Regions from separate parts of the Pedobacter sp. GW456-11-11-14-TSB4 genome, predicted to be linked through region 1. Evidence: riboswitches for the same ligand, from Rfam matches in the RefSeq annotation. Region 1 holds a riboswitch; the other holds the start of a gene.
The links. A riboswitch is a leader RNA that binds a small molecule or an ion and turns the genes downstream of it on or off. The one in region 1 is predicted to bind S-adenosylmethionine.
Positions count from the first base shown of each region.

Region 2: another riboswitch for S-adenosylmethionine. It lies ahead of metH (methionine synthase); the one in region 1 lies ahead of AC07XU_RS12900 (O-acetylhomoserine aminocarboxypropyltransferase/cysteine synthase family protein).

Region 1 covers NZ_JBWKZK010000003.1:267,484-273,908, forward strand. Annotated here, with positions in the region: gene AC07XU_RS12885 (dihydrolipoamide acetyltransferase family protein) at 1-375, shown strand, start outside; gene AC07XU_RS12890 (homoserine dehydrogenase) at 896-2,137, opposite strand; gene AC07XU_RS12895 (homoserine O-acetyltransferase family protein) at 2,225-3,277, opposite strand; gene AC07XU_RS12900 (O-acetylhomoserine aminocarboxypropyltransferase/cysteine synthase family protein) at 3,326-4,639, opposite strand; SAM riboswitch class I at 4,912-5,024, opposite strand; gene epsC (serine O-acetyltransferase EpsC) at 5,260-6,060, shown strand; gene cysM (cysteine synthase CysM) at 6,057-6,425, shown strand, end outside.
Region 2 covers NZ_JBWKZK010000001.1:662,918-669,342, forward strand. Annotated here, with positions in the region: gene glyA (serine hydroxymethyltransferase) at 1-846, opposite strand, end outside; gene dxs (1-deoxy-D-xylulose-5-phosphate synthase) at 1,209-3,137, shown strand; gene fcl (GDP-L-fucose synthase) at 3,178-4,104, shown strand; SAM riboswitch class I at 4,246-4,349, shown strand; gene metH (methionine synthase) at 4,508-6,425, shown strand, end outside.

The DNA.
Region 1 (6,425 bases):
AATGCAGATCAGCTAAATTTAGTTGGGTTAACAAAAGCTGTAAATGATTTAGCAACACGTGCCCGCAATTCAAAATTAAAACCAGATGAAACTCAAAATGGAACTTTTACATTAACAAATGTTGGTTCATTTGGCAATGTGATGGGTACTCCAATCATTAATCAGCCTCAAGTTGCAATTTTAGCTGTTGGAGCCATTAAAAAGAAACCAGCAGTTTTAGAAACAGAATACGGTGATGTAATTGCGATCCGCCACATGATGTTTTTATCACTTTCTTACGATCACAGGGTGGTTGATGGTGCTTTAGGTGGTTCTTTCGTTCGCCGAGTTGCAGATTATTTAGAAAATTGGGATATCAATAGAGAGATTAGTTAGTTTCCCTAAAAATCGGCGTTTCGTTTCACTCAACATTGTTCATTAGTTGATTTTGACTGATGTATAAGATAGGATATCAAGGTCTGTGGCTCACAGACCTTTTTTTGTGCGAGGAGTATTTCAGGTACTTTTTTGCAAGCTTTTGAGTTTGAAAAAGAAAGTTGCTACTTATCGGTTTATTCAGTCCCGCTCTCGTTTCAAGTCCTCGTTTCGTGCCTCACTGCGGGCTTTTCACTAAATCGGGTTTATATTTTAAAGTTCGTGGTTCTTGGCGGTGGCAACCCCTCATAGTTGTAAAAGCTATTGTACCTAAACCCGATGGTAGTGAACACGTAGGGTCAACCCTTGCGGTTGACCAGAAGTAAAACGAACAGCGGGAACAATTTTTAATTACTTTACTGCTTTTGCTTTTCAAAAAAATATTTTGCGCTCTTTGTGCTTTTGCTGTTAATTGTAGCTAAAAAGCAAAAGCCCCGACATCCATCGAGGCTTTGTGCATCAAAACAAAACAAAAAAAAATCTAGTTTGCAAAAACGCCTTCTTCTGCAATGGCTGCAATATCTTGTTGACTGTAAGTTAACTTGCCAGTTTGTGCAATAAATACATCTTTATTTAACAACAATTCGCGGTGTGCGATTAGGTTTTTTAAACTTATACTGCCAATTACATACTTGTAATCGTTACGAGAGAAACGTTCTGAAATATTTTCCACTTCTAATTTTTCAACTGTATATTCATGAACGTATCTTAAATAAACTTCTATACTCACTTTGTCAGTATGGATAAGTCCATCTTGTTGGTGGTATTTTTTGTACTCATAACGATAATCATAGCGTAAAGCTGCAATGTCCGAAAGTACTGCCGCACCGGTTGGATGTCCACCTGCACCTTTACCGAAGAAGAATTGTTTATCCGCAAATGCTGCCTGTACAGTTACGCCATTGTATTCATTTTCTACGTTGTACAGAAAATCATCAGACTTCACAAATTTAGGAAGCACATAGGTTACCACTTGTTTGGTACTAATTTTACGAGCGGTTGGTACCAATTTAATTTTAAAATTCTTTTCTCTTGCGTATTGAATATCAGCATCAGAAATGTTTTGAATACCCACATTTAAGATTTGATCTGGATTGATAAATAAGCCGTAAGCATGAGCTGTAGCGATAGTTAACTTAAATTTAGGATCGTAGCCTCCAACATCTAAAATCGGATCGGTTTCTGCAAAACCTAAGTCTTGAGCTTGTTTTAATGCAGTAGAATAGGCTAAACCTTCATTAAATATCTTCGATAAAATATAATTTGATGAACCATTAAAAATTCCGCTGATGCCATGTAAAAGTTCATTATCATAATATTCTTCCAAATTTCTAATAATTGGAATACTACCGCAAACTGCACCTTCATACAATAACGATGTGCCATTTTCTGCCTGTAATTTCACTAATTCTGCTAAATGTGTAGCAATCATTTTTTTGTTAGCAGAAACTACATTTTTACCACTGCTCAATGCTTTTTTAACAATTCTAAAAGCTACTTCTGCATCATCAATTAACTCAACAATGGTATTTATTTCTTGATTATCTAAAATTTCATCATGATTGGTGGTAAATAAATTCGCATCTAAAGATCTTTGCTTTTCAGGATTTTTGATGGCAATTTTTACTATTTCTAAATTTAAGTTTTGGCCACGGATGATGTCATGTAATCCTTGTCCAACTACACCAAAACCAAATAATCCAATTTTTAATTTTTTACTCATTTCTTTTTTTGTGATTACTCAGATAAAATGATTTCACTGATTTTATCTGTTTTATTTTTTATTCTGTTTAGTCTTTCTGAGTTAAGCTTAAGCTATTCTACTTAATTTTATAATTTTTTTGTCTGCGTTGTTTTTTAAAAAATTGCCGATAATATTTGTAAGCTTATCAGTTTCTATTAAAAAGCCATCATGCCCATAAGCGCAGTTTATGGCGCTAAATTGTGCATCGGTAATATGTTCGGCTAAAAATTTTTGCTCAGAAACAGGAAACAAAACATCATTTTCAATACCAATAACCAACGTGTTTGATTTTACTTCGGCCAATGCCGCAATAATACTTTTTCTTCCTCTGCCAACATTATGACTATCCATCGCTTTGCTTAAATACCAATAACTGTATGCGTTAAAGCGCTTACAAAGTTTTTCTCCTTGATGATTTTGGTAAGAAGAAGCTCTGTATCCAGTAGTTTTATCGTTAACACTTTCAACTTGGGTATCAGCATAGGCCTGATAAGTTCTGTATGATAGTAAAGCAATGCTTCTTGCTACCTTAAGACCTTTTAAACCACCATTTGGCTGATTAGCATAAAAAGTTCTGTCGGTGCTAATTGCCAAACGCTGACTTTCGTTAAATGCAATACCCCACGGAGAATGAACTGCATTTGTGGCAACCAAAATTAAATTTTCTATGGTTTGTGTTTTTGCCAATGACCATTCCAATGCTTGCTGTCCACCTAACGAACCGCCTATTAAAACCTTAATTTTATCAATACCTAAATGGTTCGCTAGCAAATTGTGTGCAGCTGCTAAATCTCTAATGGTAAATTCTGGAAATGATAAAAAGTATGGTTGCCCAGTAATTGGATTTATACTTAACGGATTTGTTGTGCCATAATTAGAGCCTAAAATATTTGCACATACAATGAAATGTTCTTCAGGATTAAATAGATCATTATTACCAAATAATCCTTTCCACCAATCTAAAACATCAGCATTTGCGGTAAGCGCATGACAAGCCCAAATCACATTATCTTTTTTATCATTCAGTTTACCAAAAGTTTGATAAGCAATTTCTAGATTGCGTAATTTTTTACCGCTTTCTAGTTTGAATATTTTTGGATGTTTATATGTAGAAGACATTTTGTAAAGTTGAATTGTTGAAATGTTGAAATGTTTTGGCCAAATGAACTATTGAACCAATGAACCAATTGTAGCAAAAGCCTGCTCAAAATCTGCTTTAATATCATCAATATGCTCAATACCAACAGAAACTCTCAGTTGATTTGGATAAACTCCAGCGGTTAATTGTTCTGCTTCGCTTAATTGTTGGTGAGTGGTTGCAGATGGCTGGATAATTAAAGTTTTGGCATCACCAACATTAGCCAAATGGCTTATTAACTTCAAATTATCAACAAAGTTGATGGCGTTTTCTTTACTTCCTTTGAGCTCGAAAGACAACACTCCACCAAATCCATTTCTTAAATATTTTTTAGCATTAGCATGATAAGGGCTAGTTTCTAAACCTGGGTAATTTACTTTTGCAACAGCCGGATGATTTTCTAACCAAGTAGCTAAAGCCAAAGCGTTTTCTACATGGCGTTGCACACGAAGCGATAAAGTTTCTAAACCTTGTATTAATAAAAATGAATTAAAAGGAGAGATGGCAGGGCCGAAATCTCTTAAACCTTCTACACGAGCACGAATGATAAATTGGATATTACCGAATGGGCCATCTTGACCAAAAACATCTCCAAAAACTAAACCGTGGTAACCATCAGACGGTTCACTAAATTGAGGGAACTTTCCATTCGCCCAATTGTAATTTCCACCATCAACAATTACACCTCCAATACTTGTTCCGTGTCCGCCTATCCACTTTGTGGCAGATTCTACAACAATATGTGCACCATGCTCTAGGGGTTTAAATAAATATCCGCCAGCACCAAAAGTATTGTCTACAATTAAAGGCAAATCATGCTGTTTAGCTATTGCAGCAATTTGTTCAAAATCTGGAACACTAAAAGCAGGGTTTCCAATCGTTTCTACATAAATGGCTTTAGTGTTTTCATCTATTAAATCAACAAAGCTTTGAGGCTCGTCTATATTCGCAAATTTAACTTCAATCCCTAAGCGTTTGAAAGCTACTTTAAATTGATTGTAAGAACCTCCGTACAAATGGTTAGATGAAACAAAGTTATCACCTGCTTGCAAAATATTATTTAATGCAATAAACTGTGCAGCTTGTCCAGAGCCAACTGCCAAAGCTGCAACACCGCCTTCTAAAGCTGCAATTCTTTTTTCAAAAACATCTGTAGTTGGGTTCATTAATCTGGTATAAATGTTTCCAAATTCTTTTAAACCGAAAAGATTTGCACCGTGTTCAGAGTTTTTAAAGCCGTAAGAGGTTGTTTGGTAAATTGGTACTGCTCTAGATCCAGTTGTTGGATCTATTTCCTGACCTGCATGTAGTTGTAGTGTTTCGAATTTATGTTGAGTTGACATTTTGATTTACAATTTTAGATTTACGATTTACGATTTGTTGTTAGCCGAATTTGGCTTAAGTGATATTGCGTATCCCGTTAATCGGGACCTTCAGAAATGAAATATTTTTACAGAGCCGAAGTTTTTATTTAGTACATGCAAATGCACATACAATTCATAGCAAAAATATTTGCGCATAGCTGATTAGAAATCAATACTGAAGCCTCATTTTTAGCTTTAAACTTAAGAATATCGCTACCAAGCGAAATAGAATTTAATTTTTTCATCTTCTTAATTTATATTTCCAAACAACACCATGTTGAGTGGTCAGGAATTGGCACCTTCTCCGTTAGGGAGGGTTGCCAGTGGGTCTTAGAGCCTGTCTCTCGCCACTTCTTTATAAATCAATAACCATGTTGGTAATTGACTTTTACTTGGTTTTTCCAAATAATGTTTCAAATATAGTATGAAATATTTAATACTGCAAAATATAATTCTGATTATTTTTTATTATACTGATAATAAGTAAATTACAATGATATATTTACTGGCTATTTTTAATTTGGCATTATACTGACTTAAATAATTACCTATCAAACTAAAGTATAGTAACTTTGTAGTTTAAATTAAAACTTTCAATAGTGGATAATTATTTTTTAGATAGTATCATTTTTCGCCAAAAGCAGCAACAGGTAGTTCCATCTAACCAAACCATTGCTAATTGGGCTCAAAATCTACTCAACCTCATATTTCCTGAAAGAGGAGCATCAACTAATTATACACATGATGTATTAAAAGGCGTATTTTTTGAGTCAAAGGAAGAGTTACAATTGATCTTAAAATCAACTAAAGATTGTAAATCTGATAGACACAAAGCTATCGCAGACGGCTTTTTTGAACAATTGCCAGAAATTTATCGCAAACTAAATACAGATTTAGCTTCGCTAGTAAACGGCGATCCGGCAGCACAAAGTGAGTTTGAAATCATAAGATGTTATCCAGGTTTTTTTGCTACCGCGATGTATCGTTTTGCGCATGAATTATACCTGCTTGATGTTCCATACATTCCGCGTATCATAACCGAATATGCCCATACAGTAACAGGAATAGACATTCATCCGGCAGCAGTGATAGGCGAATATTTATACATAGATCATGGAACTGGCCTTGTTATTGGAGAAACTACCGTGATTGGTAACTATGTAAAATTATATCAAGGTGTAACTTTAGGCGCTTTAAGTGTAGATAAATCAAAGTCGAATACCAAAAGGCACCCAACTATCGGAAACCATGTAGTAATTTATTCTGGAGCAACCATTTTAGGCGGTTTAACGGTTATTGGCGAGCGTAGTATTATAGGCGGAAATGTTTGGTTAACTACAAGTGTTCCAGAAAATTCTACAGTTTTTCATCAAGCAGAAATTAAAATTAAATCATCATGAAAACCATTATCGATTGCATTGGAAACACACCGCTAGCGGAAATTAGGTATTTAAATACCAATCCTGATGTTAAAATTTACGCAAAGCTGGAAGGAAATAATCCTGGTGGTAGCGTTAAAGATCGAGCGGCTTTAAATATGATTCGCAGTGCGATGGAACGTGGGGAAGTTGATAAAAACACGAAATTAATTGAAGCAACCAGCGGCAATACAGGAATTGCCTTAGCTATGATTGCCTCCATTTATGGGATTGAAATTGAACTGGTAATGCCATCAAGCTCAACCAGAGAACGTACTTTAACCATGGAGGCTTTTGGTGCTAAAGTTACTTTACTTGATTCTATTGAAATTTGTAGAGATTATGCA
Region 2 (6,425 bases), on a different contig from region 1:
AAATGCAATCGCTTTAGCAGCAATGATATGCTCTAATGGGCCACCTTGAGTACCTGGAAAAACCGCCATATCTAATAACGATGACATCATTCTAGTTTCACCTTTTGGCGTTATTAATCCCCATGGATTTTCGAAATCTTGCCCCATCATAATCATCCCACCACGTGGACCACGTAAAGTTTTATGTGTAGTTGTAGTTACAATATGGCAATGCGGTAGTGGATTTGCCAATAAACCTTTAGCAATAAAACCTGCTGGGTGAGAAATATCAGCTAAAACTAAAGCACCAATTTGATCTGCAACCTTACGGATAAAAGCATAATCCCATTCTCTAGAATAGGCAGACGCACCGCAAATAATCAATTTAGGCCTTTCTGCTAAGGCAACCTCTTCTAACCTAGCATAATCAATTAAGCCATCCTCTTTTTTAACCCCATAAAAATGTGGCTGATATAATTTTCCAGAAAAATTAACAGGAGAACCGTGAGTTAAGTGACCACCATGTGATAAGTCAAAACCTAAAATTTTATCACCAGGTTGTATTACTGCAAGCATAACCGCAGCATTTGCTTGTGCTCCAGAATGTGGCTGCACATTTACCCATGCAGCACCAAATAATTTTTTGGCTCTCTCAATCGCTAAATTTTCAATCTCATCAACCACCTGGCAACCGCCATAATAACGTTTGCCTGGCAAACCCTCAGCATACTTATTGGTTAATACAGATCCAGCAGCTTCCATTACCTGCTTGCTTACAAAATTCTCTGAAGCAATCAGTTCAAGTCCGTGTTCCTGTCTATCTAATTCGTTGTTAATTAAGTCAAAAATTATAGTGTCTCTGTTCATTATGGAAAAGTATTTTCGGTAAAATTAATGAATTTATCCCTTAATTCAACACCTTCATTGCAATACATTTAAATATTGTTCACAAACAATTGCTGGGTGTTTTTTGATAGGCCTTGATTATAAATTTAGTATCAATTATCATAGCAAAGATTTGGTTTTATCTGCTTTACACTGTACGTTTTACCAGAAAAATGCATAAGGTATTAGGGTTTAACAAACAATGTTGCGAAGTAAATTCACCAATGTATTAAATTAATAAAAATTATAACCTTCATTTAAGCCAAAAAATCTTGTAAATTTTGACATTAAATAATGATAAAACTATTAAACAAATTACCGTAATTTGTAATTTAATAAAATGCATGGAAGTTAAGACTGGTCCCTTATTAGCTACAATCAATTATCCTGCTGATTTAAAGCAGTATAGTGAAGAAAATCTTGAGCAAATCTGTCAAGAATTACGTCAATATATTATTGATGTTGTAAGTGTAAACGGTGGCCATTTTGGCGCTAGTTTAGGCGTAGTAGAGCTTACTGTGGCGCTACATTATGCGCTAAATACGCCATATGATAAGTTGGTTTGGGATGTTGGGCACCAAGCTTATGGGCATAAAATTTTAACCGGTAGGAGAAATCAATTTCATACAAACAGAATTATCAATGGCATAAGTGGTTTCCCAAAAATCAGTGAAAGCGAGTATGATACCTTCGGTGTTGGGCACTCTTCAACTTCAATTTCTGCTGCATTAGGTATGGCGGTAGCTTCTCATTATAAGGGAGAAAAAGACCGCCAACATGTTGCTGTAATTGGTGATGGAGCCATGACAGCTGGCCTTGCTTTCGAAGGATTGAACCATGCCGGAATAGAAAACTCTAACGTTTTGGTAATCTTAAACGACAATTGTATGTCTATAGATCCAAATGTTGGTGCTTTAAAAGAATATTTAACCAATATCACTACCTCGAAATCATATAATCGCTTTCGCGATGACGTATCAAGTGTACTAAGCAAGCTCTCTGAACTTGGTCCAAATGCACATAAATACGTTAAAAAAATTGAGAAAAGTATTAAGGGAACTTTACTAAAACAAAGCAACCTATTCGAAGCCCTAAACTTTAGATACTTTGGCCCTGTCGATGGGCACGATGTAAAACGTTTAGCAGCCGTTATTAAAGATTTATCGGCTATTCCCGGTCCTAAGTTGTTACATTGTGTAACCGTAAAAGGTAAAGGTTTCGCATTAGCTGAAAAAGACCAAACCAAATGGCATGCACCAGGTTTATTTGATAAAATTACTGGAGAAATTAAAAAATCAGTTTCTGATAAACCTCAACCCCCAAAATACCAAGATGTTTTTGGACATACCATGGTAGAATTGGCTGAGGCTAATGCCAAAATTGTAGGTATTACACCTGCAATGCCTTCTGGCTGCTCACTCAATATCATGATGAAAGCGATGCCTCACAGAGCTTTTGATGTTGGTATTGCCGAGCAACATGCTGTTACTTTTTCGGCGGGTTTAGCTACTCAAGGTTTGGTGCCATTCTGTAATATTTACTCTAGCTTTATGCAAAGAGCTTATGATCAGGTTATCCACGATGTGGCTATACAAAACCTAAATGTAGTTTTTTGTTTAGATAGAGCAGGTTTAGCAGGTGCTGATGGCGCTACACACCATGGGGCATACGATTTAGCATACATGCGATGTATCCCGAATATGGTGGTGGCCTCACCTATGAACGAGGAAGAACTTCGCAACTTAATGTACACTGCGCAGCAAGAAAATGTTGGCCCATTCACCATCCGTTACCCTCGTGGAAACGGTGTTATGCCCGATTGGAAGAGACCTTTTAAAGCATTAGAAATTGGAAAAGGCAGAAAAATTTGCGATGGAGAAGATGTAGCCATTTTATCAATTGGTCATGTAGGTAATTTCGCTGTTGAGGCTTGCCAAGAATTAAATAGTGAAGGCATTTTTCCCGCACATTTTGATTTAAGATTTGTAAAACCACTAGACGCAGCAATGCTACACGATGTATTTACACGTTTTAAAAACGTCATCACAATAGAAGATGGCTGTTTACAAGGTGGCATGGGAAGTGCGATATTAGAATTTATGGCAGACCATAATTACAATGCCAATGTAACTCGCTTAGGTATTCCAGATGAGTTTATTGAACATGGAGAACAACCAGAATTATGGGCAATTTGCCAATATGATAAAGGTGCTATAGTTGCCGAAGTAAAAAAATTAGCAGTTAGTAGAACTACAAAAACAATAGCTTCTTAGGCCAGCACCTTAAAATGCAGAGCGCTTAAAACAAACTCAATTGGAAAAAAATTCGAAAATATACGTTGCTGGCCATCGTGGTATGGTTGGCTCGGCCATTTATAGAAAACTACAAAAAGAAGGCTACACAGATCTAATCATTAAAACATCAGCCGAACTCGATTTAAGAGATCAAAAAGCAGTTGAGGCCTTTTTTAATACAGAAAAACCTGAATATGTTTTTTTAGCTGCAGCAAAGGTAGGTGGCATTATCGCAAACAACACTTATCGTGCTGATTTTTTGTATGAAAACCTAGCGATACAAAATAATGTTATTCATCAATCTTATTTAAATGGTGTTAAAAAACTAATGTTTTTAGGTTCAAGTTGCATCTACCCTAAACTTGCTCCTCAACCATTAAAGGAAGAATATTTATTAACAGGATTGTTAGAAGAAACCAATGAGCCCTACGCCATTGCCAAAATTGCTGGCATAAAAATGTGCGATGCTTACAGAGCGCAATATGGATGTAACTTCATTTCGGTAATGCCAACAAATTTATATGGCTATAACGATAATTATCACCCACAAAACTCACATGTTTTACCTGCCTTAATAAGAAGGTTTGATGAAGCTAAAAAATCAAATGCTGAAGAAGTGGTAATTTGGGGCTCAGGAAAGCCGATGCGTGAATTTCTATTTGCTGATGACTTAGCCGATGCCTGTTATTTTTTAATGCAAACCTACAACGAACCTCATTTAATTAATATTGGTACAGGCGATGATTTGACAATTAAAGATCTTGCTTTACTTATACAAAAAATTGTAGGATTTGAAGGCCATATTACATTTGATGAAAGCAAGCCTGACGGTACTCCTCGTAAATTAATGGATGTTACTAAGCTTCATAATTTAGGTTGGAAGCACCAAATTAATTTAGAAAAGGGTTTAAATTTAGCTTATCAGGATTATCTTTCAAATCATTGATCTTCAAGTTTAGCTTGCAAATAAACATCAAGCACAAAATATTATACCGATGGCTGGGCATATTTGCGTAGCCTTTGTAATTTTATTTGGCATTAGCACTTACTTTTTTGGAATTGATAATGCTTTGTTGCACCTTTGTATTGCTTATTAAGAAAGATGGAGGGAATAGACCCAAAGAAGTCTTAGCAACCTGTGCCAACAAGGTGCTAATTTCTAATCTCAGCAGTGGCGAGAGAAGATAAGTTCGAACACCATTCCCTATTTTAGGATAAGCTTTTATTATCATATAGTGTCTCAAATATCGAGAGCCGAAGTGCAGGGTATATATTTGTCTCAGGTATGAAATTAGTGCATTTATCAGGAATTCTTGATACTTGATACTAGCGACTTGCTACTACAAATTATGAGCATTAGAGAAGAACTAGAAAAACGTATTTTAATTATAGATGGTGCAATGGGCACCATGATTCAGCGCTACACCTTAACTGAAGAAGATTTCAGAGGAGATCGCTTTGCTACACACCCGTATGATGTAAAAGGCAATAACGATTTACTTAACATTACTCGCCCTGATATCATCAAAGCTATTCACCTTGAATATTTAAAAGCAGGTGCTGACATTATAGAGACCAATACTTTTAGTACACAGCGAATTTCCATGGCAGATTACCAAATGGAAGATCTTTCTTACGAACTAAGTTTTGAGGGCGCAAGAGTTGCAAAAGAAGCTGTTACAGAATTTATGGCAGCTAACCCAGATCGTAAATGTTTTGTAGCTGGCGCTATTGGCCCAACAAATAGAACTTTGTCTATGTCGCCAAATGTAAACGACCCGGGCTACAGAGCAGTTTATTTTGATGAATTGGAGGAAGCGTACTACGAACAAGTGAGAGGCTTGGTTGATGGAGGAGCAGATGTTTTATTAATAGAGACCATATTTGATACTTTAAATGCTAAAGTAGCCATAGTTGCTATAAAAAAATATGAAGAAGTAATCGGCAGAAAGCTTGAAATTATGATTTCTGGCACTATTACCGACGCTTCTGGTAGAACTTTATCTGGACAAACTGCCGAAGCTTTCTTAAACTCAGTGATGCATGCAAAACCACTAAGTATTGGTTTCAATTGCGCTTTAGGAGCAAAAGAAATGCGCCCGCATATTGAAGAATTAGCCGCAAAAGCGGGATGCTATGTTTCGGCCTATCCTAATGCAGGTTTGCCAAATGAATTTGGCGCTTATGATGAAATGCCTCATGAAACTGCTCATTTGGTAGATGATTTTATTGCTGCAGGTTTTGTAAATATTGTTGGCGGTTGCTGTGGTACAACTCCAGAGCATATAGGCTGCATTGCTGCAAAAGCAAGAAAAGCAGAACCTCGCAAAATCCCTTACATTGAGCCTTTTATGCGTTTGAGTGGTTTAGAGCCTGTAACCATTACGCCCGAAAGTATTTTCGTAAACATTGGTGAAAGAACAAATATTACTGGTTCGCCAAAATTTTCTAAATTAATTTTAGGTGGCGATTATGAAGCGGCCCTTGCAGTAGCCTTACAGCAAGTAGAGGGAGGTGCGCAAATCATCGATGTGAACATGGATGAAGGGATGTTGGATTCGGAAGCCGCCATGACTAAATTCTTAAATCTAATTGCTTCAGAACCTGATATTGCCAAATTACCCATCATGGTCGATTCATCAAAATGGTCGGTGATAGAAAATGGCTTAAAATGTTTGCAAGGGAAAGGCATCGTTAACTCCATATCCTTAAAAGAAGGCGAAGATAAATTTAGAGAAAGTGCCCGCAAAATTATGCAATACGGCGCTGCCGTTGTTGTAATGGCATTTGATGAGCAAGGACAAGCAGATAATTACGAAAGAAGAATTGAAATCTGTAAAAGAAGCTATGACATTTTAGTTAGCGAAATTGGTTTCCCTGCTCAAGATATCATCTTCGACCCAAATATTTTAACCGTTGCTACAGGTTTAGAAGAGCACAACAATTATGCGGTAGATTTTATTAATGCCACAAGGTGGATTAAACAAAACTTGCCACATGCTAAAGTAAGTGGCGGTGTATCTAACATTTCTTTCTCTTTTAGAGGTAACAATACGGTACGCGAAGCGATGCACTCTGCTTTTTTATATCATGCTATTCAAGCTGGTTTAGACATGGGAATTGTTAACGCCGGAATGTTAGAGGTATATCAGGAAATTCCGCCAGAATTATTAGAACGTGTTGAAGATGTATTACTGAACCGAAGAGATGATGCAACCGAACGTTTGGTAGAATATGCTGATACCATTAAAAGTAAAGGCAAAGAAA